DNA from 3 places in the Pseudomonas sp. S09G 359 genome. Region 3 is predicted to be linked to each of the others. Evidence: predicted binding sites of a transcription regulator. Region 3 holds the regulator's gene; each other region holds the start of a gene.

Region 1 (9,662 bases), 620 kb from region 3:
GTTAACTGACACTCCGCATTCGCGAGCAAGCCCGCTCCCACATTTGGATTTGTGGTGCTTAATCCAATGCTTTCCAGATCTCCGTCGCGTACTCGCGGATCGTGCGGTCCGAGCTGAACCAACCCATCCGCGCCGTGTTCAGCACCGCCGAGCGCCACCAGGCCTTGGAGTCATGCCAATGCGCTTCGACCCGCGCCTGCGCGTCCCAGTAGGAGTCGAAGTCAGCACACACCAGGAAGCGGTCGTAGTCGATCAAGCCGTCAATCAGGCCCACATAACGGCCCGGATCATCCGGCGAGAACACCCCGCCGCGAATCGCTTGCAGCACATCGTTGAGGCGATGGGAGGCGGCGATGTCCGGCCCGGCGTTGAATTCGCCAGCGTGCTTGCGGGCTTCCACCTGCTGCGCGCTGAGGCCGAAGATAAACATGTGGTCGGCACCGACGCGCTCATGCATCTCCACGTTGGCGCCGTCCATGGTGCCGATGGTCAGCGCGCCGTTGAGGCCGAACTTCATGTTACTGGTGCCCGACGCCTCAAAGCCTGCGGTAGAGATCTGCTCCGACAAGTCCGCCGCTGGGATGATGCTTTCCGCCAGGCTCACGTTGTAGTTGGGCAGGAACACCACCTTGAGCAAACCGCGCACGGTCGGGTCGTTGTTGACGGTGCGCGCGATGTCGTTGGTCAGCTTGATGATCAGCTTGGCCTGGTGATAACTGGCCGCAGCCTTGCCGGAGAAGATCTTCACCCGCGGCACCCAGTCGGTGCCCGGCTCGGCACGGATCGCCTGGTACAGCGCCACGGTGTGCAGCAGGTTGAGCAGTTGGCGCTTGTATTCGTGAATCCGTTTGACCTGCACATCGAACATCGCCGCCGGGTTCACCGAAATGCCCAGGCGCTCATGGATGATCTCGGCCAGCGCACGCTTGCTGTGCAGGCGCTGCTCAGAGAAGGCTTTGCGGAACGCCTGCTTCTCGGCGAAGGTTTCCAGCTCGGTGAGGCGGGTTTCCATGGTGTCGAGAATGTCCGGCCCCAGGGCATCCACCAGCATCTCGGTGAGCTTGGGGTTGGCCTGGTACAGCCAGCGGCGGAAGGTAATACCGTTGGTTTTGTTGTTGATGCGCTCCGGATAGAGCTTGTGCAGTTCGGAGAACACTGTGCTGCGCATCAATTGGGTATGCAGGCCGGACACGCCGTTGACGCTATGGGAACCGAGGAACGCCAGGTTGCCCATGCGCACGCGGCGGCCGTTGTCTTCTTCGATCAACGACACGGCGCGCAATACGTCGAAATCGTGAATGCCCTTGGCGCGCAGCGAGTCGATGTGCTGGGCGTTGATCAGGTAGATGATCTGCATGTGCCGCGGCAGCATGCGTTCCATCAAACCTACAGGCCAGGTCTCCAACGCCTCGGGCAACAAGGTGTGGTTGGTGTAGGAAAGGGTTTCAACCGTCACGTCCCACGCGGCTTCCCACGGGATGTCGTGCAAATCCACCAACTGGCGCATCAATTCGGCCACGGCGATGGACGGGTGGGTGTCATTGAGCTGGATCGCCGCGTGCTCGCCCAGGCTCAGTACCGAGCCGTGCATGTTCTTGTGGCGGCGCAGCAGGTCTTGCAGGGAGGCGGAGACGAAGAAGTATTCCTGGCGCAGGCGCAGTTCCTGCCCTGCTTCGGTGCTGTCGGCCGGGTAAAGCACTCGGGAGATGCTTTCGGCGCGGGCCACTTCGGCCACGGCGCCCAAGTGGTCACCAGCGTTGAAGCGCTCCAGGTGCAGGTCTTCCACGGCGCGTGCACGCCACAGGCGCAAGGTGTTGACGCTGGCACCACGCCAGCCGACTACCGGGGTGTCATAGGCAACGGCGCGCACGGTTTCATTCGGCGTCCACACCTGGATCAGCTTGCCGGAGGCATCCGGCAGGGTCTCGACGCTGCCGCCAAAGCCAATCGGGTAGATCACCTCTGCGCGCTCGAACTCCCACGGGTTACCGAAATCCAGCCAACGCTCGGTCTGTTCCTGCTGCCAGCCATCGACAATCGCCTGGCGGAACAGGCCGTGTTCATAACGGATGCCATACCCATGGCCGGCGATGCCCAAGGTCGACATGCTTTCCATGAAGCACGCCGCCAGGCGCCCCAGGCCACCGTTGCCGAGCGCCGCGTCGGGCTCCAGCAGGCGGATGCGTTCGAGGTCCACGCCCAGTTCGGACAAGGCTTCGCGGGCAATTTCGAGCACCCCGAGGTTGCTCAGGCTGTCGTAGAGCAAGCGGCCAATGAGGAATTCCAGGGAAAGGTAATAGACCCGCTTCTGGCCTTTGCGGTAAATACGCCGCGTGTGGTCCATCCAGTGATCGACCATCTGGTCGCGGGCGGCCAGGGCAATCGCTTCAAACCAGTCATGGTCGAAGGCGTGATCCGGGTCCTTGCCCACCGCATAGGTGAGTTTGGTCAAGACAGCATCGCGGAATGCGGCTACCTCTGCTTCTCGTGCAAGTGGTTCCTGAGACATCAGATGCGACCTCGGGCGAGATAGAAGGAGTTGCTAGAGCCTAGACGGTCTGACAAACGGTGACCGCTCTGGTTCGGCACTTTTTTAACGCATTTTTAACCCATGAACTTTTGCCGGGTTTTGATGCATTGGCCGTGCCTGCTTTTGCCAGGCGCACCGTTCACGCTGAAATTCTGAAAATATTGTTCAAAAAACCACCAATCCCGGTATGATCGCGCGCCCGGATACAGCCCCACCTTGGAACCCTGATGAAGCCTCAACTGATCGCCGCCGCGGAACTCGACCGTTTAGAGACCTGGCAGAAATATTCCGCCCACATGTGCGGCGGCTGCGTGTCCAGCTGCTGCACGCTGCCGGTCGAGGTGAAGATCAAGGACCTGATCCGCATTGGCATCGTCGATGAGTTCGAGCGTGGCGACCCGCCGAAGAACATCGCCAAGCGCTTGCAGAAGGAAGGCATCGTCGAGCGCTACAACAATAAATCCGAGATCTTTACCCTGCAGCGCATGAGCAACAACGACTGCCTGTACCTGGATCGTAAGACGCGCTTCTGCACTATTTATGACAAGCGCCCGGATACCTGCCGCAACCACCCGAAAATCGGGCCGCGCCCGGGGTATTGCGCATATAAGCCGAAGGAAGTGGTGCGCGAGACCAAGTTCAAGACCCTCGATAAGTTCTGATCAGGGTTTTGTGGGGCTCCCAAGGGCCCCATCGGGGGCAAGCCCCCTCCCACCTTTGAAATGCATTCCCCTGTGGGAGGGGGCTTGCCCCCGATAGGGCCGGTACAGCCACCACAAAAACTACAGGCACAAAAAAACGCCCCCGGCCTTTCGACCGGGGGCGTTTTTCATTCAGCCTGAGTTAACTCAGTTCTTGGCTTTCTTGGCAGCGCGGGTACGCTCGCCTTCGTCCAGGATCTTCTTACGCAGGCGGATCGACTTAGGCGTAACTTCGCACAGCTCGTCGTCCTGGATGAATTCCAGGGCCTGTTCCAGAGTGAAGCGAACAGGTGGGACCAGAGCGATGGTTTCGTCTTTACCCGAAGCACGCATGTTGTCGAGCTTCTTGCCTTTGGTTGGGTTGACGCCCATGTCGTTGTCACGGCTGTTCAGACCAACGATCTGACCGTTGTAGATCTCTTGACCGTGTTCAACGAACAGCTTGCCACGCGCCTGGAGGGTTTCCAGGGAGTAGGTCAGTGCCTTGCCGGTTTCTACCGATACCAGAACACCGTTCTGACGGCCGGACATGTCGCCGGACTTCATGGTGTCGTAGCGATCGAAGATCGAGGTCAGGATGCCAGCACCGTTGGTCAGGGTCAGGAACTGGTTACGGAAACCGATCAGACCACGAGCAGGGATGTTGTATTCCAGACGCACACGGCCTTTGCCATCCGGCACCATGTTGGTCAGGTCGCCCTTACGCAGGCCCATCTCTTCCATGACCTTGCCCTGGGATTCTTCAGGGGTGTCGATGGTGACGTTTTCGAACGGTTCCTGCTTCACGCCGTCAACCTGACGGATGATCACTTCTGGACGACCAACGCCCATTTCGAAGCCTTCGCGACGCATGGTTTCGATCAGTACCGAGAGGTGCAGCTCACCACGGCCGGAAACCTTGAATTTGTCAGCCGAGTCGCCTTCTTCAACGCGCAGTGCAACGTTGTACAGCAGCTCTTTGTCCAGACGTTCCTTGATGTTACGGGAAGTCACGAACTTGCCTTCTTTACCGCAGAAAGGCGAGTCGTTTACCTGGAAGGTCATGGAAACGGTTGGCTCGTCAACGGTCAGAGGCTTCATCGCCTCAACGTTGTCCGGCTGGCACAGGGTGTCGGAGATGAACAGGGAGTCCATACCGCTCACGCACACGATGTCGCCGGCGAAAGCTTCTTCAACGTCGATGCGGTGCAGGCCGTGGTGACCCATCAGCTTCAGGATACGACCGTTACGCTTCTTGCCGTCGGCGCCAATGGCCACGACTGGAGTGTTCGGCTTGACGCTACCACGAGCGATACGGCCAACACCGATAACACCCAGGAAGCTGTTGTAGTCCAGTGCCGAGATTTGCATCTGGAACGGGCCGTCACGGTCAACTTTTGGCGCTGGTACGTTGTCGACGATCGACTGGTACAGCGGGGTCATGTCTTCAGCCATGTCGGTGTGTTCCAGACCGGCAATGCCGTTCAGGGCCGAGGCGTAGACGACTTTGAAGTCCAGCTGTTCTTCGGTAGCACCCAGGTTGTCGAACAGGTCGAAGATCTGGTCCAGAACCCAGTCCGGACGCGCGCCTGGACGGTCAACCTTGTTGATGCACACGATCGGACGCAGGCCGGCTTCGAAAGCCTTCTTGGTCACGAAACGGGTTTGCGGCATAGGGCCGTCCTGGGCATCAACCAGCAGCAGAACGGAGTCAACCATCGACATTACGCGTTCTACTTCGCCGCCGAAGTCGGCGTGGCCCGGGGTGTCCACGATGTTGATGTGGTAGCCGTTCCAGTTGATAGCGGTGTTTTTAGCCAGGATGGTAATACCGCGCTCTTTTTCCTGGTCGTTGGAGTCCATCACGCGCTCGTCGTTGAGCTCGTTGCGCTCCAGGGTGCCGGATTGACGCAGGAGTTTGTCTACCAGGGTGGTTTTACCATGGTCAACGTGAGCAATGATGGCGATGTTACGTAGATTTTCGATCACTTGTGTATCTCGATCAGAGGATTCGGTGTGCTGACAGGTCGTGGCAGCGATTAACAGTAGAGTCAGGCCTTGCCGTTACAGCTTGACGGCAGAGTCGGGGGGCCGGTGACGCAGGCCACAGGCAAACAGCCCCGGGCTCTTAGCTCGGTCGATAAACGCGCACATTGGCATGCCCCTCACTGAGCAAATGGTGGGCATGCAGGCGACTCATCACGCCTTTGTCGCAATACAGCAGGTACTGACGGCTGTTATCCAGTTCCTTGAAACGCGCGTTCAGTGCGTAGAACGGCAGCGTTTGCACGTCGATGCCAGCGATTTCCAGCGGCTCATCTTCGGCGGCATCCGGGTGACGGATGTCGACGACGATCTGGCCGGCCAGGGCTTCGCTGACTTCTTCGATCTGCACATCCTGGCCCAATTCGTCGATTACGCGATCGATCGGGACCAGCTTGGCGTTCTCGAGCGCACGCTCCAGAATCGCCATATCAAACTGTTGTTCTTCATATTCCACGCGGTTGCGCTTGGCGTGGGTCTTGGGGTTCACCGAAATGACCCCGCAGTATTCAGGCATGTGCTTGGCAAAGTCGGCGGTGCCGATTTCTTCTGCCAGGTCGATGATGTCCTGTTTGTGGCTGGCGATCAGCGGGCGCAAGACCAGCTTTTCGGTGACGCAATCAATCAGCGACAGGTTCGGCAGCGTCTGGCTCGATACCTGGGAGATCGCTTCACCGGTCACCAGCGCGTCGATCTGCAATTGATCGGCGATTCGGGACGCAGCGCGCAACATCATACGCTTCAATACTACGCCCATATGACTGTTATCGACTTTGCCGAGAATTTCGCCCAACACTTCCTCGAACGGTACGCTCACAAATAGCACGCGCTGGGAGCTGCCGTACTTCTTCCAGATAAAGTGCGCAACTTCCATCACGCCCAATTCGTGTGCACGCCCACCCAGGTTAAAGAAGCAGAAGTGGCTCATCAGGCCGCGACGCATGATCTGGTAGGCCGCCACGGTGGAATCGAAACCGCCGGACATGAGTACCAGGGTCTGTTCCAGGGCGCCCAGCGGGTAGCCGCCGATGCTGTTGTGCTGGCTGTGGATCACAAACAACCGTTGGTCGCGAATTTCCATGCGCACTTCAATTTGCGGCGCTTTCAGGGAAATTCCGGCGGCGCCGCACTCGCGACGCAGCTTGCTGCCGACGTATTTCTCGACGTCCATGGAGCTGAACGTGTGCTTGCCGGCACGCTTGCAGCGCACCGAAAAAATCTTGCCCTCGAGTTCGCTGCCGTAGTGCTGTTTGCACTTCTCGGTGATGTCGTCGAAGTCGCCCAGCGGGTACTCATCCACCTGCAGGAAATGCGCGATGCCCGGCATGCAGCTGAGGCGCTCGGTCATGTCCTTCAAGGCTTTGGCGTCGGTGATGCGGGTTTCCAGCTCGAGGTTGTCCCACACGCCATTCACCACCACAGCCGGGTCCAGGTCACGGAGCACGGCACGGATGTTCTTGGCCAACTGACGGATGAAACGCGTCCGTACCGGTCGGCTTTTGATGGTGATCTCGGGGAAGACTTTAACGATTAATTTCATGGAAACAGCGCGCGCCGGGCCTGCTGAAAAAGGGGGGCGCGGATTATAGCGGAAATCGCTCAAGGTTTAACCAGTTAATATGCACAGACCTCGATGCGCACTAAAGCAGTGCATTTTCGACAGTTGGCGCCACATTGCGGTGCGCTATTTTCAGGCATTTGTCGCAATGCACCTTTATAGGGGCGTTTTTGGAGCAGAAAACCCATGTTGGCGCACTGGCATGCAATTTGCTCTCTTGTGAGGCAGGTTGCCATGGCGGACTATCCGCGCCGGCATCACCCACATTCTAAGGGCTAACTCCACTACCCCAGCCCGAAGCCACCCGGAGGACACTATGTCGAAGTCGGTTCAACTCATCAAAGATCATGACGTTAAATGGATTGATCTGCGCTTCACGGACACCAAAGGCACTCAGCACCACGTGACCATGCCGGCTCGCGACGCGCTGGATGATGCTTTCTTCGAAGAAGGCAAAATGTTCGACGGCTCCTCCATCGCTGGCTGGAAAGGCATCGAAGCCTCCGACATGATCCTGATGCCGGACGACAGCACTGCCGTGCTGGACCCGTTCACCGAAGAAGCCACCCTGATCCTGGTGTGCGACGTGATCGAGCCTTCGACCATGCAAGGCTACGACCGCGACCCACGTGCGATCGCCAAGCGTGCCGAGGAATACCTGAAGTCCACCGGTATCGGTGACACCGTATTCGTAGGCCCGGAGCCAGAATTCTTCATCTTTGACCAAGTGAAGTTCAAATCCGACATCTCCGGCTCCATGTTCAAGATCTACTCCGAACAAGGTTCGTGGATGTCCGACCAGGACGTGGAAGGCGGCAACCATGGCCACCGTCCAGGTATCAAAGGTGGCTACTTCCCAGTTCCGCCGTTCGACCATGACCACGAAATCCGTACCTCCATGTGCAACGCCATGGAAGACATGGGCCTGGTCATCGAAGTGCACCACCACGAAGTGGCCACTGCCGGCCAGAACGAAATCGGTGTGAAGTTCAACACCCTGGTGGCCAAGGCTGACGAAGTTCAGACCCTGAAGTACTGCGTACACAACACTGCCGTTGCCTACGGCCGTACCGCTACCTTCATGCCTAAGCCTCTGTACGGCGATAACGGTTCGGGTATGCACGTTCACCTGTCCATCGCCAAAGATGGCAAGAACACCTTCGCTGGCGAAGGTTATGCCGGCCTGTCCGACACTGCCCTGTACTTCATCGGCGGTATCATCAAGCACGGTAAGGCCCTGAACGGCTTCACCAACCCGTCGACCAACTCCTACAAGCGTCTGGTCCCAGGTTTCGAAGCACCGGTAATGCTGGCCTACTCGGCCCGTAACCGTTCCGCCTCGATCCGTATTCCTTACGTGTCCAGCCCACGCGCTCGCCGTATCGAAGCTCGCTTCCCGGATCCAGCAGCCAACCCATACCTGGCCTTCGCGGCCCTGGTAATGGCTGGCCTGGACGGCATCCAGAACAAGATCCACCCTGGCGACGCCGCCGACAAAAACTTGTACGACCTGCCGCCTGAAGAGGCCAAAGAGATCCCACAAGTGTGCGGCAGCCTGAAAGAAGCCCTGGAAGAGCTGGACAAGGGCCGTGCGTTCCTGACCAAAGGCGGCGTGTTCAGCGACGACTTCATCGACGCTTACATCGGCCTGAAAAGCGAAGAAGAAATCAAGGTTCGCACCTTCGTACACCCACTGGAATACGAGCTGTACTACAGCTGCTGATCCAGTAGCGCTGGCTCTTAAAGCAGCGTGACGAAAAAAGACCTCCTTCGGGAGGTCTTTTTTTTGCCTGGGGTTCAGGCATACCTGCATACAACCACGCAAGGTAAGGTAGCCTCAGACTGACGCAGCCCCAAACCTGCAAACCCAATCAAAAATGTGGGAGGGGGCAACCCCCTCCCACAAGGAGATCGCCGTTGAAACATAGCCTTTTGTTCGCCCTGCTCTTCATCAGTGCCAGTGCCAGCGCTGCGCCCACCACTCTAGCCCCCTTACTCAACAGCATCGCCGAACGCCTGGCCATCGCTGACCAAGTGGCCCTGAGCAAATGGGACAGCCACAAAGCCGTGGAAGACCGCCCAAGGGAACGCGACGTGATCGCCAGCGTAAGAGCCCAAGCGCCCGACTATAAAGTGGCGCCCGATGCGGCAGAGCAGTTTTTCTCTGCCCAGATAGAAGCGAACAAGTTGGTGCAATACACCCATCTGTCCGACTGGCAGCTTCAAGGCAAGGCTCCCGATACCCCGCGCCCCGACCTGGTCGGCAAGATCCGCCCCCAACTGGACCAACTGCAAAAACGCCTGCTGCAACAACTGGCGGACTTCAGCCCGGAACGTAACCACCCGCAGTGTCCACAATGGCTAGCCCAGGCCGTGCACGACCCGCGCTACGACCCATTGACCCAAATCGCAATGACGCGCGCCACCGCCGAACTGTGCATCCACACCCCTTGACTGGCTGGGGCCTGCACCACTCAAGGGGCTTTTATGCTTTCTGGTTAAACCGCGGAAATGTCTGATACATCCCAAGTAGCCGCCCCCCTACGATGCAGCGTCCAGCCGCCATCCGTCGACGTAACCCTTGATGAATCCGACCCGCAAGACCCTATATTCGCTGACGCTTCTGCTCGGCCCGCTGAGCGGAGCACAGGCCATCCCGGCACCTTCAGCCACTGCCATCATGCCGAATGCCTGGACAGTGGAGGCACCCACCCCAACAAGCACGCTTATCAGCGCCCGAATCGCTGGCTTCGCCGCCCACGCTGACGAGACCAGCATTGCGTTCCTGCATGTCGCCTGTTATCGCTCGCCGTTACGCCCAATCATCTCGCTTTACACCCACACCGATGAG
Region 2 (9,662 bases), 2.6 Mb from region 3:
TTGCAGCAGGCCGGCAGCGACTTCCAGAAGGTCAAGGAAGACGCCAATGTGTTGCGCATCGCGCCCAAGGACGTGATTCGCGCCGGTGAATCCCTGGCGCGTGCCGATCGCTTGTCCAGCTATTGGGGCAGCGGTGCGGACGTGGTGCATTACGCCTACCTGAGCCAGCGCTACAGTGCGATTGCCCGCGAACACACCGAACAGGCGCTCAACGAAGAGCGCGGCGCCAAGCTCGAACTGGAACGTCAGCGCCTGCAACTGGCCCTGCGTGAAAACAAGCTGATCAGCGTGCAGCAACAGGGCAAATGGCTTGAGGAACAGATCGCCAGCCTGGCCACTACCCAGACTGATCGCGGCCTGGTGATGACCCTGGGCGATGTGCTGTTCGACACCGGTGACGCCGAACTGAAAAACTCGGCCAACCGCATCGTGCTGAAAATCGTGCAGTTCCTGCAACTGAACCCCAAGCGCGTGGTGCGCATCGAGGGTTACGCCGACAACACGGGCGGTGAGCAGGAAAACCTCAAGCTGTCCCGCGACCGTGCGCAAGCAGTGGCTGATGTGCTGGTGGACCTGGGCATCGACGAAAAACGCATCCAGGTCGAAGGTTATGGCGACCAGTACCCGGTGGAAGCGAATGCCTCCGAGCGGGGCAGGGCGCAGAATCGTCGCGTGGAGATCGTGTTCTCCGACGAAAAAGGCCAGTTAGGCGCCGCTCGCTAACAGCCTGGTGTAGATCAGAAATGTGGGAGGGGGCTTGCCCCCGATGGCGGCGGTCAGTCAACCTCTTTGGTGACTGAAACTCCCTCATCGGGGGCAGGCCCCTCCCACATTTGTTTCTGTGTCTATCTGAAAATTCAGTCAGCCACCCCTACAGTTTTTACTGTCACTCCCGCCAGCGCTCGACTATTGTGGTAACTGTCCCCGTACACTTCTAAACTGTGCTGGTATGTTTCACACAAAAATAAAATACCCGTGAAATCGAGTGCTGCGTCATGACCAATCTGTTGCTTTACCAACGTATCGCCCAGCAACTGGCTGAGGATATCCGGCGCGGTGTCTATCAACCGGGTGAGCGCGTGCCTTCGGTGCGCAAGATGAGTTCCCAGCTCAACGTCAGCCATGCCACGGTGTTGCAGGCCTACGCCAACCTGGAAGACCAGGGGCTGATCCGGGCGCGGCCGCAGTCCGGCTATTACGTGCACCAGACACCGGCGCTGACCGCGCCGACGCCGGACATCGCCCGGGTCGAGCGCCCGGGGTTGGTTACCCGCAGCAGCATTATTCAACAGGTATTGGGCGAGTCGCGCCGTGAAGGCGTATTCCCGTTGGGCGCCGCCGTGCCGAGCGTCGACTACTTGCCGGTGCGCGCACTGCACCAGCAACTGGCCAAGGTCACGCGCTTCCAGAGCCCGCGCGCCTTCAGCTACATGTTCAGCCCCGGTTTCGAACCACTGCGCCGCCAGGTGGCGATTCGCATGCGTGATGCCGGCGTGGTGGTGGACCCTTCCGAAGTGGTGATTACCCACGGTTGCGTGGATGCGTTGCAGATGTCGCTGCGGGTGCTGACACGCCCTGGTGACCTGATTGCCGCTGAATCACCGACCTATTATGGCTTGCTGCAGCTGGCCGATCTGCTGGGCCTGAAGGTTATCGAGATTCCCAGCGACCCCGCCACCGGCATGAGCCTGGAAGCCCTGCAGCTGGCGGCCAACCAATGGTCGATCAAGGCCTTGGTGCTGACTACCCGCCTGAGCAATCCCTTGGGCGGCACCATGCCCGAAGAGCGGCAGAAACAGTTGCTGCGCCTGGCCTCGGATTTCGATATCCAGATCGTCGAGGACGATATCTACGGCGAGCTGATGTTCGAAGTGGGCCGCACCAAGGCCCTGAAAGCCTACGACCGCCTTGACCGGGTCATCTATTGCTCAAGCTTTTCGAAAACGCTGTCCCCAGGCGTGCGCATCGGTTGGATGATCGCCGGCAAGTACCAGCAGGAAATCCAGCGCCTGCAGATGTTCAGCACGCATTCGGCGTGCAGCGTCACCCAGATGGGCGTCGCCGCCTACCTGGAGAACGGCGGCTACGACCGGCACTTGCGCTACATCCGCCAGGAATACCGCAAGAACCTGAGCGCGTTCCAGCTGGCGGTGCAGCAGTACTTCCCGGAAGGCACCCAGATGACCCGTCCGACCGGCGGTTTTATCCTGTGGGTCAGTTTGCCTGGGCGGGTCAATACCCAGGAACTGCACGTGCGTGCACTGCAACAGGGCATCAGCATTGCGCCGGGGCTGATCTTCAGCAATACCGAGCAGTTCAACCACTGTATCCGCCTCAACTGCGGCACGCCGTGGAACCGCGAGGCGGAGCGGGCGCTGATGACGTTGGGCATGCTGGCCAGCCAGTTATGCCAGGAAACTGCGGCCGGCCTGCTGTAGATGAGGCACACAATGGGGACAGCTCCGATAGCTGGCTAATCACCGCGCTTGTCATGCCGCGCACAACAAGCGAGCATATGGCCCTCTGCCGTTAATGCTGTTGGCGATATGACCTCGATTGTTCGTGCTGCTTTGGTGATTGGCCTGTTAAGCCTGTGTAACGTTGGCACGGTGCTGGCGGCAGCCCCCGTGACTGACAGCAAGCCCGCTGCCAGCACCCAGCAGAAGACTCCCGCGAAAAAACCGGCTGCCGCCCAAAAAGCGGCGGTGGCGAAGAAAAAAGCCGCCACGGTTAAAAAACGCGCAGCGTCCAAATCATCCCGTGAAGTGGCGCAAACCCAATTGCCACCGGCACAGTTGGATCTGTCCCTGCCTTCGGACATGGTCCGGCACCTGCAACCCCTGGGCACCGTGCCCAAGCCCAAAAGTGTGCCGCTGCTGCCACCGATGTTTGGCGAGAAGCCCACCGACAACAGCGCGTTCCAGATCAACGGCCGCCTGCTCAGCAATGAGATGAAGCTGCAACTGCGCAACGAAGAGCGCCGTGAAGTGGAAGGCGCCGCGTTGGAATTCGAGTTCAAGCAGTAAACTTTTCCCACAGACGTGACGTCGCCCCTCGACCATCTGTCGCAGACTGGTCAGTCACATTTGTTTTGTGCGAAAAACCCCTGTTAGACCATTTTAAAACGGCTGTTTAAGGGCGTACTCTAGCCCGGCCATCCACATTGAGTCGTCGAGGACCTGCTGGTCATGAATTGCCGTGAAGGCTGTGGCGCTTGCTGCATCGCCCCCTCCATCAGTTCGCCATTACCGGGAATGCCACAGGGCAAACCGGCGGGCGAACGCTGCCTGCACCTGTCGGTCGAACAGCTATGCCAGCTGTTCGGGCAGCCGGAACGCCCGGCGGTGTGCAGTGAGTTCAAGGCGGATATCGAAGTCTGTGGTACCGACCAGGCCGATGCGATCCGGTTGATCGGCTGGTGGGAGCAGATGACGGCGGCTTGATGGGCTTTACTATCTGAACTTCAACAATAAGGAATACAACAATGGGTTCGCTGAAACGAATGGCTGTGTTGTGCGGTTTTACAGTGTTGTTTGCCGCCACTGCCCAGGCTGAAGATTGGCAAGTCGCCAAGGATGAAGACGGTATCAAAGTGTCCCTAAGCGAAATCGCCGGCTCCAAGTACAAGGCGTATCGCGGTGTAACAGTTATCAAGGCGCCCGTCGCCAAGATCGTCGCTCTGCAGGAAGACGTGGCCGGTGCCTGTTCCTGGATCCATGAGTGCAAATCGCAGAAACTGGTGGACAAGAAAGGTGACGAGAGTTGGACCTACACCCAATTCAAGGCCCCGTTCCCGGTGACGGATCGTGATTCCTACCTGCATATCACCACCAGCAAGGCGGCCGACGGCACCCTGACCCGCAAGCTGGAAGGTGTTCCGACCTACAAGCCTGAAGAAAAAGGCTACGTGCGCGTCGCCAAAGTCGACGGGTTCTGGAAACTGGTGCCCAAAGGCGACAACCAGACCGAAGTCACCTACCAGGTGCACACCGAGCCAGGCGGTAGCGTGCCTTCGTGGCTGGCCAACAAGTTCGTGGTGGATGCGCCGTTCAACACCTTGAAAGCCCTCAAGGAACACGCTGAAAAGTAAGTGCAGCTGATCCGGTGCCTCCGGCCTTGAGTGGAACGTTTGGTTAACCCTCAAGGTCCAGATAGTTGTGAGCCCACACGCGGGCTTTATCGAGGAGGCACCGATGCAAACGTGGCAAATTACCTTCGTTGATGATCACGGCGTGCAGACCGTGGAGCAGTTCACCTGCGAGCAAAAGCCCAGCCTCGAAGATGCGGCGCACATGATCCGCAACAAGCTGGTGCCGGTGGCTGCAGAGCTGGACCTCAATGACCTGGAAGGGCGCAAACCCGAGCCTACGGTCAAGATCCTCAAAGACCAGAACAGTATCCAGATCCTCGACATCTCGCCTGCCGCCTGAACAATCCCTGTATGCCCATCACACACCTCTGGTGGAGGTGATAGCTTCGCGCTACTCTGCAAATGAGATCAGCGAATGAATCGCTAAGGTCTGGTCTTGTCAGCTACATGCTTGTTTTCCAGCGGTGTTGTATGTGCCGTAGCTCCCGCGCCAGTAGGGCGCGGGCTTCGGGAAGCACGGAAAGTCTATCCATCAATTCGAGGAGCACTTTTCATGAGCACAGCCTATCAAGAAGACATCAGCACCAACGTTCTGCGCCGCATGAAAGAAGGCGGCTTCGACTTCTCGCGTTTCCACCCCATCGAGTTCTACGCCATATTCCCGGATGAGGAACGGGCGCGCAGGGCTGCGGGTGAGTTTCGTGGGGAATCCCTGAATGCCCAGGTCAGCGCGCGCGACGATGGCGCCTGGTACCTGGAACTGAGCAAGATCATGTTCGCAACCTACGACGGCATAGGAGACTTCGAGCAGGACTTTGAGGCGGTGGTCGAGCCTCTGGGCGGCATCATCGAAGGATGGGGCGTCAAGCAGGAGGTGCGTGGGTTACCCATGTAAATTACGCTATTGATTCGCATGAAAACCGCAGCGTATCGGCTGACCTTTGGGTCGGCCGATTTTGTTTGTGCTGTGTGAAAACTACTCGGAACTTGTCATCACTTTTTCAGCACCAAAAAAAAGCCACCCAAAGCAGGGTGGCCTAAAGGGAAGAGCGGTGCGCTGAAGACTGTTCAGCAGATGATGGCAATTATCCGCAGGTGTGGCCGGGCAGTGAAATCAACTCTGACTATGCTGTTGATAGCCAAAGCCCGCATTGCGATGAAGCGCGCGGGGAGGCACCGGGCATTCTGCGCACCAGGACGGTGCGGCCAGAACCTGGTGGTAATTCAACTCACTGATTCTTAAGTGTTTATGCCGCTGGCACGGGCCTTGCGATAGTTCTTGCGTCCGGGTGACAAGGAGTTCGGCATGATCCGCACTTATTACGACGAAATGTACGACGGGGCAGGGCAGGTTCGCCCCCATTACCGCGAATTCGCCCGCTGGTTGGCTGAAACCCCGGCTGAACTGCTGGCCCAGCGCCGGCGCGAAGCCGATTTGCTGTTTCACCGCGCGGGTATCACCTTCACCTTGTACGGCGACGAGCAGGGCACCGAGCGCCTGATTCCCTTTGACACCATCCCGCGCAGCATCCCCGCCAGCGAATGGCGTATGGTCGAGCGCGGCTGTATCCAGCGGGTCAAGGCCCTGAACATGTTTCTGGCCGACCTTTACCGCGACCAGCGCATCATCAAGGCCGGGATTATCCCTGCCGAACAGGTACTGGCCAACGAGCAGTACCAGTTGGCAATGCAGGGGCTCAACCTGCACCGCGATCTGTATTCCCACATCTCCGGGGTCGACCTCGTACGCGATGGCGACGGCAGTTACTACGTGCTGGAAGACAACCTGCGTACCCCGAGCGGTGTCAGCTACATGCTCGAAGACCGCAAAATGATGATGCGCCTGTTCCCCGAACTGTTCGCCGCCCAGCGCATTGCTCCCATCGACCATTACCCCAACCTGTTGCTCGACACCCTGAAAAGCTCCAGCCCCCTGGATAACCCCAGCGTGGTGGTGCTGACCCCGGGGCGTTTCAACAGCGCGTTTTTTGAACATGCCTTTTTAGCCCGGGAAATGGGCGTGGAACTGGTAGAGGGCGCCGACCTGTTTGTGCGTGATGACCGCGTGTTCATGCGCACCACCGACGGCCCCAAGGCCGTGGATGTGATCTACCGTCGCCTCGACGATGCGTTCCTCGACCCGCTGGCGTTCAACCCGGACTCCATGCTCGGCGTGCCCGGCCTGCTGGCGGCTTATCGCTCGGGCAATGTGGTACTGGCGAATGCCATCGGCACCGGGGTGGCGGATGACAAGTCGGTGTACCCCTTCGTCACCGAGATGATCCGTTTTTACCTGGACGAAGAGCCGATCCTGCAGAACGTTCCTACCTTTCAATGCCGTAAGCCTGAGGAACTGTCCCACGTGCTGGCCAACTTGCCAGAGCTGGTGGTCAAGGAAACCCAAGGCTCCGGCGGCTACGGCATGCTTGTTGGGCCGGCCTCCACGGCAGCGGAAATCGAAGCCTTCCGCGCCCGCATCAAAGCCAAGCCCCACGCCTATATCGCACAACCGACGCTGTGTTTATCCACCTGCCCCACCTTTGTCGAAAACGGCATCGCGCCCCGGCATATCGACCTGCGCCCGTTCGTGTTATCGGGCAAGGAAACCCGCGTGGTGCCCGGCGGCTTGACCCGCGTGGCGTTGCGGGAGGGTTCGCTGGTGGTCAACTCGTCCCAGGGCGGTGGCACCAAAGACACCTGGGTGGTCGAGGATTGAAATATGTTGAGTAGAACTGCCTCGGATCTGTACTGGATGTCGCGCTACCTGGAGCGTGCGGAAAACCTCGCACGCATGCTCGATGTCAGTTATTCGCTGTCGCTGATGCCCCAGGATGGGCGCGGTGACGGCCTACATGAATTGGCCATGCCGCTGTTGATCACCGGCACTCTGGAGGACTATCTCGAGCGCCACGGTGAACTGCACGCCGAACGCCTGCTGCACTTCTTCGCGCTGGACGCGGCCAACCCGGCGAGCATCTACAGTTGCCTCGGTGCTGCGCGGGCCAGTGCCCATGCCGTGCGTGGGCGAATTACCGCAGACATGTGGGAAAACATCAACGCCACCTGGCTGGATATCCGCGATATCGCCCAACAGGGCTTGAGCCGCTACGGCATGAGCCGGTTCTGTGAATGGGTCAAGGAGCGTTCCCACCTGTTCCGGGGGGCCACCTACGGCACCATCATGCGTAACGACGCGTTCCGGTTTATTCGCCTGGGCACCTTTATCGAACGCGCCGACAACACCCTGCGCCTGCTGGATGCGCGCTATGAAATGGCCGGCGACCAAGCCAGCGCTGTCACCGATGGCACCGCCCACGCCTACTATCAATGGAGTGCCTTGCTGCGCGCATTGTCGTCGTTTGAGGCCTATACCGAGATTTACCGCGACGCGCCTGGTGCCCGCCAAGTCGCAGAGCTGTTGCTGTTGCGCGCCGACGTACCGCGCTCGCTGCGCGCGTGCAGTGAAGAGATCGACCAGATCCTCGCCAGCCTGCCTGGCCTCAATGGTCGTCCGGCGCAGCGCCTGGCCGCCGAGATGGACGCGCGCCTGCGCTTTACCGCCATCGATGAAATCCTCGAGGAAGGCCTGCACGCTTGGCTGACCGACTTTATCCCTCTGGTGCGCCAACTGGGCGACGCCATCTACAGTTCCTACCTGGAGGCCGCATGAGACTCTCCATCAGCCACGAAACCACCTACCACTACGAGGACCAGGTGCGCGCCAGCATCCAATACCTGCGCCTCACGCCCCACGACAGCGAGCGCCAGCATGTGCTCAGCTGGCAGCTGGACCTGCCACGCCCGGTGCGCGCCCAGGTCGACCCGTTCGGTAACATCCTGCATGTGCTGACCCTGGACGAACCCCACGACGCCATCATCATCGGCGCACGTGGCCAGGTGGACATCGACGAATTACGCGAGGCCGAGCATGAGAGCCAATCGGCCTTTCCGTTCCTGCGGTGCACGCGTCTGACCGAACCCGACGAGGCGTTGCGCGGTTTTGCTCAGCAGCACTGCCACCAGCGGCGTGATCGCAGCGCATTGATCGACTTGATGCACGCCCTCCACCAGGCAATGGCCTACACGCCAGGCGCCACCGAGGTCGACACCTGCGCCGCTGCAGCCTTCGCCGGGCAGGCAGGCGTGTGCCAGGACCACACCCACGCGTTTCTGGCCTGCGCGCGCAGCCTGGGGATTCCGGCGCGGTATGTGTCGGGGTATTTGTACACCGAGGACAGCACGCACCTGGCCAGCCATGCCTGGGCCGAAGCCTGGCTGGATGACGCCTGGTACAGCTTTGACGTAACCAACCAACTGGCCCGCCCGGAGCGGCATTTGAAACTGGCCGTGGGCCTGGACTACCTCGACGCCTGCCCCGTGCGCGGCATGCGCCGTGGCGGCGGGCATGAGCAGATGCATGCCAAGGTATTCGTGGCGCCGACGCCGGTGATCTCCGTGCAGCAACAATAGCGCAACGCGCTCGCCACAGGGAGGTGTGTTGACCTGATACAGAGAGGCACAACGGAACATCTTCTGTGGCGAGCGGGCTTGCCCGCGTTGGGCCGCGAAGCGGCCCCAAGACCTGCGCCTGAGGAGTCCTGACACAGCGCATTTACCTTTAGAGGGGCTGCTGCACAGCCCCACGCGGGCAAGCCCGCTCGCCACAAAGGCCTGCTCAGGCGCCTGCTTGGTGGTCGAATGTGGGAAGTGGCAAGCCCCTCCCACATCAGGACTTTTCGCAAACCTCAGGGCTGTTGTTTACGCCCCGCCATATGCTTCAAATACCCCACCAATAAATCCAGCTCTTTGTCCGGTAGCACGCTGGCCGCGAACGCCGGCATCTTCGCCTGCGGCCAATGCCTCAAGCTTTGCGGGTCACGGATGTAGCGCTTGAGGAAATCGCCGCCGAAATACTCGGTGGGGTTGTAGGGAATATTCAGGTCAGGCCCCACCTGCGCATCACCGGCGCCGTTGAGCCGGTGGCACGCCAGGCAGTTTTTCTGGAACAACGCAAAACCCTGGTTGACCGGGCTATTCGCCGCCAATTTCGAGTCAGGCAACAGTGCCGGGAAGCGCTCGGCCACGGTCTTCAACTGCTTGATCGCAGAGACTTGGAAGGGCCACTGTTCCGGGCTGATATGCCCGGCTTGCGGGTCGGTCCACACCAGGTAAAACGGCCCGGCACTGGGTTTGCCGTCTGCCAGCGCGGGCCACGGGTGGGCCGGGTCTTCCACCGCCAGCCAGGCACGGGCGCCACGTGTTTCCAGCAGGGGCGCGGCCGCGAGTTCGGCGGCGAAGCCATCCAGGGCGACGGCTTGCAGATGGCTCTCAGGCTGCAGGCCCGGTAGCAGCACCGCCAACGGCACTGCGCGATAGGTCATGTTGCGCTTGTAGGAAACGTCATCGACGATCTGCACCGTCTGCGCGTCCGGGTGCTGGAGCAGCTCGGCGGTCTGCCAGGTCTTGCGGGTATGGTCGAGTTCAATGGTCAGTTGCGCCGCCGTGGCCGGCAGGCTGATGAGCAGGGCGAGAACGGCGAGGATCGATTTCAAGGCAGAGGCCCGATGCAAAA
Region 3 (9,662 bases):
TGCAGGTGATCGAGCAGAAGGCCGAAGAGGTGCACCCGTTCATCAAGACCGGTCGCACCCACCTGATGGATGCCATGCCGGTGCGCATGAGCCAGGTGCTCAACGGTTGGGCCCAGCAGCTCAAGGCCAACATTGGCCACCTGCAAGACTTGCTGCCAAGCCTGCAAGCCCTGGCCCAGGGCGGCACGGCGGTAGGTACCGGGATCAACGCCCACCCTGAGTTCGCCGCGCGTTTCAGTCAGCAACTGAGCAGCCTCACCGGCGTGAAATTCACCCCGGGCAAGAACCTGTTCGCGCTGATCGGCTCCCAGGACACGGCCGTCGCCGTCTCTGGTCAGCTGAAAGCTACCGCCGTGTCGCTGATGAAAATCGCCAACGACCTGCGCTGGATGAACTCCGGTCCACTGGCCGGCCTGGGTGAAATCGAACTCGAAGGCCTGCAGCCTGGCTCGTCGATCATGCCGGGCAAGGTCAACCCGGTAATCCCTGAGGCAACCGCCATGGTTGCCGCGCAGGTGATCGGCAATGACACGGTGATCACCGTGGCCGGCCAGTCGGGCAACTTCGAGTTGAACGTGATGCTGCCGATCATCGCCCAGAACCTGCTCAGCAGCCTTGAACTGTTGGCCAATTCCAGCCGCCTGCTGGCGGACAAGGCGATTGCCAGCTTCAAGGTCAACGAAGCCAAGCTTAAGGAGGCGTTGTCGCGCAACCCGATCCTGGTGACCGCACTCAACCCGATCATTGGTTACCAAAAGGCCGCTGAAATCGCCAAGAAAGCCTATCAGCAAGGCCGTCCGGTGATTGATGTGGCACTTGAGCACACCGACTTGCCCCGTAGCCAACTGGAGATCCTGCTGGACCCGGAAAAGCTCACGGCCGGCGGCGTGTAATCACCGACCCTGCTTTGGAGGCTCACCATGGAGCACTGGAAACGCACGATCGAACGGGCCAATCGCTGCTTTATGGCGGGCGAGCTGGTAGACGCTCGCGAGGCGTACTTGCAAGCGCTGGCCCTGGCCCAAGTGTTGTTCGAACGCTGGGCGGATGCCGACGAAGCAGTGGCGGCTTGCGTCATTTCCCATCACAACCTGGCGGATCTGCACTTGCGCCTGAACCAGCCGGAGGAAAGCGCGGAGTACCTCTGCGCGATCCACCAGCGTTTGCTGCAGACCATGCAGGACCCACGCCTCAGCCCGCAGTTGCGTGAAGCGGCCCTGCGTCAGAGCAGCAAGACCTACGTTGAATTGCTGAATTTCATCAGCGATCACGGCGAGTACCCGCGCACCCATCGTTTATTGGGCGGTACTGCGGCGCAACCGACCACGTCTCAATACGGAGCACATTGATATGACCTACACCTTGCCTGCATTGCCTTACGCCTACGATGCCCTTGAACCGCATATCGATGCGCAAACCATGGAAATTCACTACACCAAGCACCACCAGACCTACATCAACAACCTCAATGCGGCAGTCGAGGGCACCGAGTTCGCCGGCTGGCCGGTAGAGAAGTTGGTGTCCAGCGTGCAGCAACTGCCGGAAAAACTGCGCGCAGCCGTGATCAACCAGGGCGGCGGCCACGCCAACCATTCGTTGTTCTGGGCAGTGATGTCGCCAAAAGGCGGCGGTAAGCCGGAAGGCGCGCTGGGTAAAGCCATCGACGAGCAACTGGGCGGTTTCGACAGCTTCAAGGAGGCGTTCACCAAGGCCGCCTTGACTCGTTTCGGCAGCGGCTGGGCGTGGCTCAGCGTGACCCCGCAAAAGACGCTGGTGGTGGAAAGCAGTGGCAACCAGGACAGCCCACTGATGAACGGCAACACCCCGATCCTCGGTCTGGACGTCTGGGAACATGCTTACTACCTGCTGTACCAGAACCGTCGCCCGGAATACATCAACGCCTTCTACAGTGTTATTAACTGGCCCGAAGTCGCCGCACGCTATCAGGCTGCTTTGGCCTGACATTCAACTCACATAACAAGATCTAAGGCCGATTATGGGCACTGAAACACTGGCGATCAGCAGCGGGCGAATGTTTCGTTATGCGTTTGGCTCGCTGCTGCTGTTGGCAGGTACTGCATTGCTGGTGGCCCACGGGCTGGCCTGGCTGGACTTGGAGCCGCGAATCCTGCGCGCCTTGCAAGGCGGCGCGATCTGCGCGCTTGGCACGGCGCTGGGTGCGGTGCCGGTATTGGTGATCCGGCGCATGCCGGTGGCGCTGAGCGATACCTTGTTGGGTTTTGGTGCCGGGGTGATGCTGGCGGCGACGGCGTTTTCGCTGATTGTGCCAGGCATCGCCGCCGCTGAAGGCCTGGGGTTGTCGCCTTGGGGTGCCAGTGGCTTGATCAGCTTTGGCATCATGCTGGGTGCATTCGGGCTGTATCTGGTTGACCGCAAGGTCTCCGGCGCCAGCCCGGAAATGCTCGTAGGCACGCCGGACAAACCGGTAATCCCGCCGCGTATCTGGCTGTTTGTGTTCGCCATCATCGCCCACAACATACCCGAAGGCATGGCCGTAGGCGTTTCCGCCGGCGGCGGCATGCCGGACGCCGACAGCCTAGCGATGGGCATTGCCTTGCAGGACGTACCCGAAGGCCTGGTGATTGCGCTGGTATTGGCCGGGGCGGGAATGTCGCGGGTCAAGGCGTTTCTGATCGGGGCGGCATCAGGCTTGGTAGAGCCGGTATTCGCCGTGCTCTGTGCCTGGCTGGTGAGCCTCGCCGAGGTGCTGTTGCCCTTGGGGCTGGCATTGGCGGCCGGTGCGATGCTGTTGGTGGTGACCCACGAAGTGATCCCGGAGTCGCGCCGAAACGGTCACGAAAAGCTCGCGAGCCTGGGGCTGTGCATCGGGTTTTGTTTGATGATGGTGATGGATACGGCGTTGGGGTGAGGCCGTTGCAGCCTCACGCCTGTATTAACGGGTGGGTTTACTCACCCTCATCAAAATAGTTGTTGATCAACGCCACCAGCGCGGCCATCGCTTCCTCTTCTTTCTCGCCTTCCGTCTTCAGGTGGATCTTGGTGCCCTTGCCGGCGGCCAGCATCATCATGGCCATGATGCTCTTGCCATCAACCATGGATTCAGGGGTGCGCCCAGCGCGGATCTGGCAAGGAAACTGCCCGGCAACGCCGACGAACTTGGCCGAGGCGCGGGCATGCAGGCCCAGCTTGTTGATGATTTCAATTTCCAGAGCGGGCATCGCGGGGGTGTTCCTTTCAGCTAAGGTCGCGGTGGCGAACCTGGACGTTCTTGAGGGTTTGTTGCAGCACCTGGCCCAGGCGTTCGGTCAGGTAGACCGAGCGGTGGTGCCCGCCGGTGCAGCCGATGGCAATGGTGACATAGGCCCGGTTGCTTGCGGCAAAGCGCGGCAACCATTTGAGCAGGTAGCTGGAGATGTCCTGGAACATCTCTTCTACATCCGGTTGCGCGGCCAGGTACTCGGCCACCGGCTGATCCAGCCCGGATTGATCGCGCAGCTCCGGCTTCCAATAGGGGTTGGGCAGGCAGCGCACATCGAACACCAGGTCGGCGTCCACCGGCATGCCGCGCTTGAAGCCAAACGACTCCACCAGAAACGCCGTGCCGGGCTCCGGCTGGTTCAGCAGGCGCAGCTTGATGGCATCGCGTAGCTGATACAGGTTGAGGCCCGTGGTGTTGATCTTGAGGTCGGCGAGGTCAATGATCGGCCCCAACAGCTTGGTTTCGTCTTCGATCGCTTCGGCGAGGGAGCGGTGAGGGCTGCTGAGGGGGTGACGGCGCCGGGTTTCGGAGAAGCGCTTGAGCAGCGTCTCTTCGTCGGCGTCCAGGTACAGCACGTCGCAATGAATGTGCTTGGCCCGCACTTCCTCGAGCAATTGCGGGAATCGCTCCAGGTGGCTGGGCAGGTTGCGGGCATCAATCGAAACGGCGACCAATGGTTGCGCCAGTTCGGTGTGGATCAACGCGCGTTCCGCCAATTCCGGCAGCAGGCCGGCAGGCAGGTTGTCGATGCAATAGAAACCGTTGTCCTCGAGAACATTGAGGGCGGTGCTTTTACCCGAGCCGGAGCGGCCGCTGACGATGATCAAACGCATGATTACTGCCCGTTTTGTTCATCCAGGACAACCTGATACAACGCCTCATTGCTGCTGGCACTGCGCAGTTTGTCGCGTACTTCCTTGCGGTCGAGCATGCTGGCGATCTGCCGGAGCAGTTCCAGGTGCGCATCGGTGGCAGCCTGTGGGACCAGCAGTACAAACAGCAGGTCGACCGGGGCACCGTCGATGGCGTCGAAATCGATGGGAGCGTCCAGGTGCAGCAGGGCGCTGACCGGTGTCTCGCAGCCTTTGAGGCGGCAGTGAGGAATGGCGATGCCGTTGCCAAAACCCGTGGAGCCGAGTTTTTCACGGGCAATCAGAGCCTCGTAGACATCTTGCATCTCCAGCTCAGGCACTTCGCGGCTGATCAGGTTGGCAATTTGCTCGAGGGCTTTCTTCTTGCTGCCGCCCGGCGCGTTCACGAGGGAACGGCCGGGGGTCAGGATGGTTTCAAGTCGGATCATGGGGGGAGAGTTAGCGACCTGTACCTTGCATCAGGTGCAGATTCTTTTCCTTATGCTTTATGAGTTGGCGGTCCAGCTTGTCGTAGAGCGAGTCAATCGCCGCGTACATGTCTTCATGTTCCGCATTGGCGACGAGCTTGGCATTCGGTACGTGCAGGGTGGCCTCGATTTTTTGCTTGAGCTTATCGACCTCCATGATGACCTGCACATTGGTGATCTTGTCAAAATGCCCCGCAAGCTTGTTCAGCTTGCTCTCGGTGTACTCACGCAGGGGTTTGGTGACTTCCAGCTGGTGTCCACTGATGTTGACTTGCATACAGCTTCTCCTTCGTTGCCAGTGCATAAAGCGGTGGGCAGGAATACCCACCACTGGAACGCTGTGGCCCGCCCGTCACATCAAACGCTTACGCTCGCTGGAAGGCGCGATCCCGAGGGACTCGCGGTACTTGGCGACGGTTCGACGGGCGACCTGAATGCCTTGTGCCTCCAGTAAACCAGCGATCTTGCTGTCACTCAACGGCTTTTTCTGATTTTCCGCGGCAACCAGTTTTTTGATGATCGCGCGGATCGCCGTGGACGAGCATTCACCGCCTTCGGAGGTGCTTACATGGCTGGAGAAAAAGTATTTCAGTTCATAAATACCCCGTGGGGTATGCATGAATTTCTGCGTGGTCACCCGGGAAATCGTCGATTCGTGCATGCCTACCGCCTCGGCAATATCGTGCAGAACCAGCGGTTTCATCGCTTCGTCGCCGTATTCCAGGAAGCCGCGCTGATGCTCGACGATCTGGGTGGCGACTTTCATCAGGGTTTCGTTGCGGCTTTGCAGGCTCTTGATGAACCAGCGTGCTTCCTGCAACTGGTTGCGCATGAAGGTGTTGTCGGCGCTGGTGTCGGCGCGGCGTACGAAACCGGCATATTGCGGGTTGACCCGCAGGCGTGGCACCGATTCCTGATTCAGCTCCACCAACCAGCGCTCGTTGTCCTTGCGCACGATGACGTCGGGGACGACGTATTCGGCTTCGCTGGACTCGATCTGCGAACCTGGGCGTGGATTGAGGCTTTGCACCAGCTCGATGACCTGGCGCAGGTCGTCTTCCTTGAGCTTCATGCGGCGCATCAGCTGGCTGTAGTCGCGGCTGCCGAGCAAATCGATGTAGTCGGTGACCAGGCGCTGGGCCTCGGCCAGCCAAGGGGTCTTGGCGGGCAGCTGGCGCAGTTGCAGCAGCAGGCATTCGCTGAGGGAGCGGGCGCCGATGCCGGCAGGCTCGAACTGCTGGATGCGGTGCAGGACGGCTTCGATCTCGTCCAGCTCGATGTCGAGTTCCGGATCGAAGGCTTCAAGGATCTCTTCGAGCGTCTCGTCCAGATAACCCTGGTTGTTGATGCAGTCGATCAGGGTGACGGCGATCAGGCGATCGGTATCCGACATCGGCGCCAGGTTCAGTTGCCACAGCAAATGGCTCTGCAGGCTTTCGCCGGCGGAGGTACGGGTGGTGAAGTCCCACTCGTCGTCATCATTGCTCGGCAGGCTGCTGGCGCTGGTCTGGTAGACGTCTTCCCAGGCGGTGTCCACCGGGAGTTCGTTGGGAATGCGTTCGTTCCAGTCGCCTTCCTCGAGGTTATCCACCGTGGGGGCGGTTTCCTGGTAGGACGGTTCCTGCACGTCGGGGTTGGGTTTTTGCTCGATGTTGTCGGCCAGCGGGTCTGCATTATCGAAGTCGTCGCCTTCTTCCTGGCGTTCGAGCATCGGATTGGACTCCAGGGCCTCCTGGATTTCCTGTTGCAGGTCCAGGGTCGACAATTGGAGCAGGCGGATGGCCTGTTGCAGCTGCGGTGTCATCGTCAGCTGCTGGCCCATTCTCAGGACTAGCGATGGTTTCATGGCAGGGGCTTAACACCTTATTCGCCGGCGCAATGCGCCATCCACGACAGGGCGCGTGAGCGCCAAACATAAGCAAATTATATGCCTGATATCGGGGGCTTTGCCTAGAGCGCGGTAACAATAAAAATCCGGAGGTTTTCATTGACTCCCGCGCTTCGGGCAAACGACCTGCCACCGCCAGTTTCTACAGGCAGGTTTACAGGCGGAACTCGTGACCCAGGTACACTTCCTTGACCAGTTCGTTGGCCAGGATAGTGGCGGAATCGCCTTCGGCGATCAGCTGGCCATCGTTGACGATATACGCGGTTTCGCAGATATCGAGAGTCTCGCGCACGTTGTGGTCGGTGATCAGTACACCGATACCCTTGGCCTTGAGGTGATGGATGATCTGCTTGATGTCGCCGACCGAGATCGGGTCGACGCCGGCAAACGGTTCATCCAGCAGGATGAACTTGGGTGCAGTGGCCAGGGCTCGGGCGATCTCCACACGGCGACGTTCACCACCGGACAGGCTCATGCCCAGGTTGTCGCGAATGTGGTTGATATGGAATTCCTGCAACAGGCTTTCCAGCTCCTTGCGGCGGCCATCGCGGTCGAGTTCCTTGCGGGTCTCGAGAATCGCCATGATGTTGTCGGCTACCGACAGTTTGCGGAAGATCGACGCTTCTTGCGGAAGATAGCCGATACCGGCACGGGCGCGGCCGTGCATGGGCTGGTGGCTGACGTCCAGGTCGTCGATCAGGACGCGACCCTGGTCCGCCTGGACCAGGCCGACGATCATGTAGAAGCAAGTGGTCTTGCCGGCGCCGTTGGGGCCGAGCAAGCCGACGATCTGGCCGCTGTCGATCGACAGGCTGACGTCGCGCACGACCTGACGGCTTTTATAGGCCTTGGCCAGATGCTGGGCTTTCAGGGTTGCCATTACTCGGCCTTCTTCTTCGGCTGGATAACCATGTCGATGCGTGGACGTGGCGCGGTGACCTTGGAGCCATTGGCGCGACCGGCGTTAGCGATCTGTTTCACGGTGTCATAGGTGATTTTTTCACCTTCCGTGGAGTTGCCGTCGGGGCTCAGTACCTTGGCCTGGTCGATCAGCACGATGCGGTTCTGCTGGGCGTGGTACTGGATAGTCTTGCCGTAGCCCTTCATCGGGCCGGTATCGGCAGCGGACTGCTTCTGTTCGAAGTAAGCCAGGTTGCCTACCGAGGTCACGACGTCGATGTCACCGTTTTGGGTGCGCGTCAGTGTCACGGTATTACCGGTGATCTTCATCGACCCTTGGGTGATGATCACGCCGCCGGTGTAGGTGGCAACACCTTGCTTGTCATCCAGCTGCGCATCGTCAGCCGAGATGTGGATCGGTTGCTGGCTATCGTTCGGCAGAGCCCAGGCGCTCACGCTTCCCAGTGCTGCGCCCAGACCGAGCAAAATAGGGAGAGTTTTAACGAGCCTCATACTGTCCTCTTACGTTCGATAGCAGGTGTATCCTGCTTTCTTTCAAATACGCTTTCATTCCCTTGCCAGTCGATACACCGCCAGCGCCGTCGATTCTAACGTCTTGCTCGGTCTGCGCATATTGCTTCTGCGGGAATACGGTCATGCGACTGCTGGTAATCACCGTGTCGCGGTTTTTTGCATCAGTGCGCGCAACGCGTACCGAATCGATCAGCTCCACCTCGGTGCCGTCCGGGTTGACCTCGCCACGTTTGCTGGTGACGTGCCATGGGAACTCGGTGCCGCGGTAGATGTTTATGTCCGGGTTGGTCAGCAGGGTGACCTCGGTGGCCTTCAAATGCTCGACCTTGTCCGATGTCATCTCGTACTGCACCTTGCCGTCGGGCAGGAACTGCACGCTCTTGGCGTTGATCGCGTAGTAGTCGATAGCCCCTTCGTCAACCTGCGCAGCAGGCTGGTCGAGGAAGCGCTCAGGGCTGATATTCCAGTAGCCCACCGCGAGAAACAGCGCGGCGATGACCCCGAATAGCAGGAAGTTGCGAATCTTTTTGCTCAGCATAAAACGCTCTATAAGTAGGCGGCGTGGGCCGCTTCAAGGCTGCCCTGGGCACGCAGAATCAGCTCGCAGAACTCGCGGGCGGCGCCTTCGCCACCGCGTGCAGTGGTGATGCCATGGGCGTGCTCGCGAACAAACGCTGCAGCATTGGCGACGGCCATGCCCAGGCCGACTCGGCGAATGACCGGCAGGTCGGGCAGGTCGTCGCCCAAATAAGCAACCTGCTCATAGCTTAGGTTGAGTTGGCCAAGAAGCTCGTCAAGAACCACCAGTTTATCCTCACGGCCCTGATACAGGTGAGGAATCCCCAGGTTTTGTGCGCGGCGTTCCACAACGGGGGTTTTTCTGCCGCTGATAATCGCTGTTTGCACGCCCGCCGCCATCAGCATCTTGATGCCCTGGCCGTCGAGGGTGTTGAACGTCTTGAACTCGCTGCCATCCTCGAGGAAATACAGGCGGCCGTCGGTCAGCACGCCGTCAACGTCGAAAATCGCCAGCTTGATGTTTTTGCCGCGTTGCATCAGGTCGCTGGTCATTTACATCACTCCCGCACGCAGCAAGTCGTGCATGTTCAGGGCGCCAATCGGGTAGTCGTTGCCATCGACCACCACCAGCGCGCCAATCTTGTGGTCTTCCATGATCTTCAAGGCTTCGGCCGCCAGCATTTCCGGGCGTGCGGTCTTGCCATGGGGTGTCATTACCGCATCGATGGTAGCGGTGTGGATATCAATGGTGCGGTCCAGGGTGCGGCGCAAGTCGCCGTCGGTGAAGACTCCGGCCAGGCGCCCGTCGGCTTCCAGGATCACGGTCATGCCCAGGCCCTTGCGGGTCATTTCCATCAGCGCGTCCTTAAGCAGGGTGCCGCGCTGGACGTGGGGCAATTCATCGCCCGAGTGCATGACGTTTTCCACTTTAAGCAGCAGGCGGCGACCCAGTGCGCCACCCGGGTGGGAAAACGCGAAATCTTCGGCGGTAAAGCCGCGGGCTTCCAGCAGTGCCACGGCCAGGGCGTCGCCCATGACCAGGGCCGCGGTGGTGGAGGAGGTGGGTGCCAGGTTCAGCGGGCAGGCCTCGTGGGCCACGTGAACGTTCAGGTTCACTTCGGCGGCCTTGGCCAGCGTCGATTCCGGGTTGCCGGTGACGCTGATCATCTTGATGCCCAGGCGCTTGATCAGCGGCAGCAGGGTCACGATTTCGTTGGTGGTGCCGGAGTTGGACAGCGCCA

Evidence for each region. The regulator sigma-54, encoded in region 3, starts transcription at its own class of promoters, with help from an activator protein. The targets are predictions, from matches to a motif close to ANTGGCATNNANNTTGCTNT.
Region 1: glnA (type I glutamate--ammonia ligase) is a predicted target of sigma-54. The motif match lies at 7,008-7,027, and genes of this name have one in related genera.
Region 2: CXQ82_RS23545 (circularly permuted type 2 ATP-grasp protein) is a predicted target of sigma-54. The motif match lies at 5,345-5,364, and genes of this name have one in related genera.

The regions. Positions count from the first base shown of each region.
Region 1 covers NZ_CP025263.1:416,762-426,423, reverse strand. Annotated here, with positions in the region: gene CXQ82_RS01840 (glycogen/starch/alpha-glucan phosphorylase) at 59-2,509, opposite strand; gene CXQ82_RS01835 (YkgJ family cysteine cluster protein) at 2,758-3,192, shown strand; gene typA (translational GTPase TypA) at 3,379-5,199, opposite strand; gene thiI (tRNA uracil 4-sulfurtransferase ThiI) at 5,339-6,793, opposite strand; gene glnA (type I glutamate--ammonia ligase) at 7,128-8,534, shown strand; gene CXQ82_RS01810 (chorismate mutase) at 8,729-9,265, shown strand; gene CXQ82_RS01805 (hypothetical protein) at 9,396-9,662, shown strand, end outside.
Region 2 covers NZ_CP025263.1:5,158,763-5,168,424, reverse strand. Annotated here, with positions in the region: gene CXQ82_RS23580 (OmpA family protein) at 1-723, shown strand, start outside; gene CXQ82_RS23575 (PLP-dependent aminotransferase family protein) at 996-2,438, shown strand; gene CXQ82_RS23570 (translation initiation factor 2) at 2,547-3,026, shown strand; gene CXQ82_RS23565 (YkgJ family cysteine cluster protein) at 3,189-3,443, shown strand; gene CXQ82_RS23560 (START domain-containing protein) at 3,485-4,090, shown strand; gene CXQ82_RS23555 (hypothetical protein) at 4,194-4,430, shown strand; gene CXQ82_RS23550 (ribonuclease E inhibitor RraB) at 4,644-4,985, shown strand; gene CXQ82_RS23545 (circularly permuted type 2 ATP-grasp protein) at 5,397-6,806, shown strand; gene CXQ82_RS23540 (alpha-E domain-containing protein) at 6,810-7,760, shown strand; gene CXQ82_RS23535 (transglutaminase family protein) at 7,757-8,560, shown strand; gene CXQ82_RS23530 (cytochrome c) at 8,836-9,642, opposite strand.
Region 3 covers NZ_CP025263.1:1,037,336-1,046,997, forward strand. Annotated here, with positions in the region: gene CXQ82_RS04570 (aspartate ammonia-lyase) at 1-893, shown strand, start outside; gene CXQ82_RS04575 (hypothetical protein) at 921-1,349, shown strand; gene CXQ82_RS04580 (superoxide dismutase) at 1,351-1,962, shown strand; gene CXQ82_RS04585 (ZIP family metal transporter) at 1,997-2,890, shown strand; gene CXQ82_RS04590 (HPr family phosphocarrier protein) at 2,928-3,200, opposite strand; gene rapZ (RNase adapter RapZ) at 3,217-4,074, opposite strand; gene ptsN (PTS IIA-like nitrogen regulatory protein PtsN) at 4,077-4,541, opposite strand; gene hpf (ribosome hibernation-promoting factor, HPF/YfiA family) at 4,552-4,857, opposite strand; gene CXQ82_RS04610 (RNA polymerase factor sigma-54) at 4,933-6,426, opposite strand; gene lptB (LPS export ABC transporter ATP-binding protein) at 6,623-7,348, opposite strand; gene lptA (lipopolysaccharide transport periplasmic protein LptA) at 7,348-7,881, opposite strand; gene lptC (LPS export ABC transporter periplasmic protein LptC) at 7,868-8,440, opposite strand; gene CXQ82_RS04630 (HAD family hydrolase) at 8,449-8,973, opposite strand; gene CXQ82_RS04635 (KpsF/GutQ family sugar-phosphate isomerase) at 8,974-9,662, opposite strand, start outside.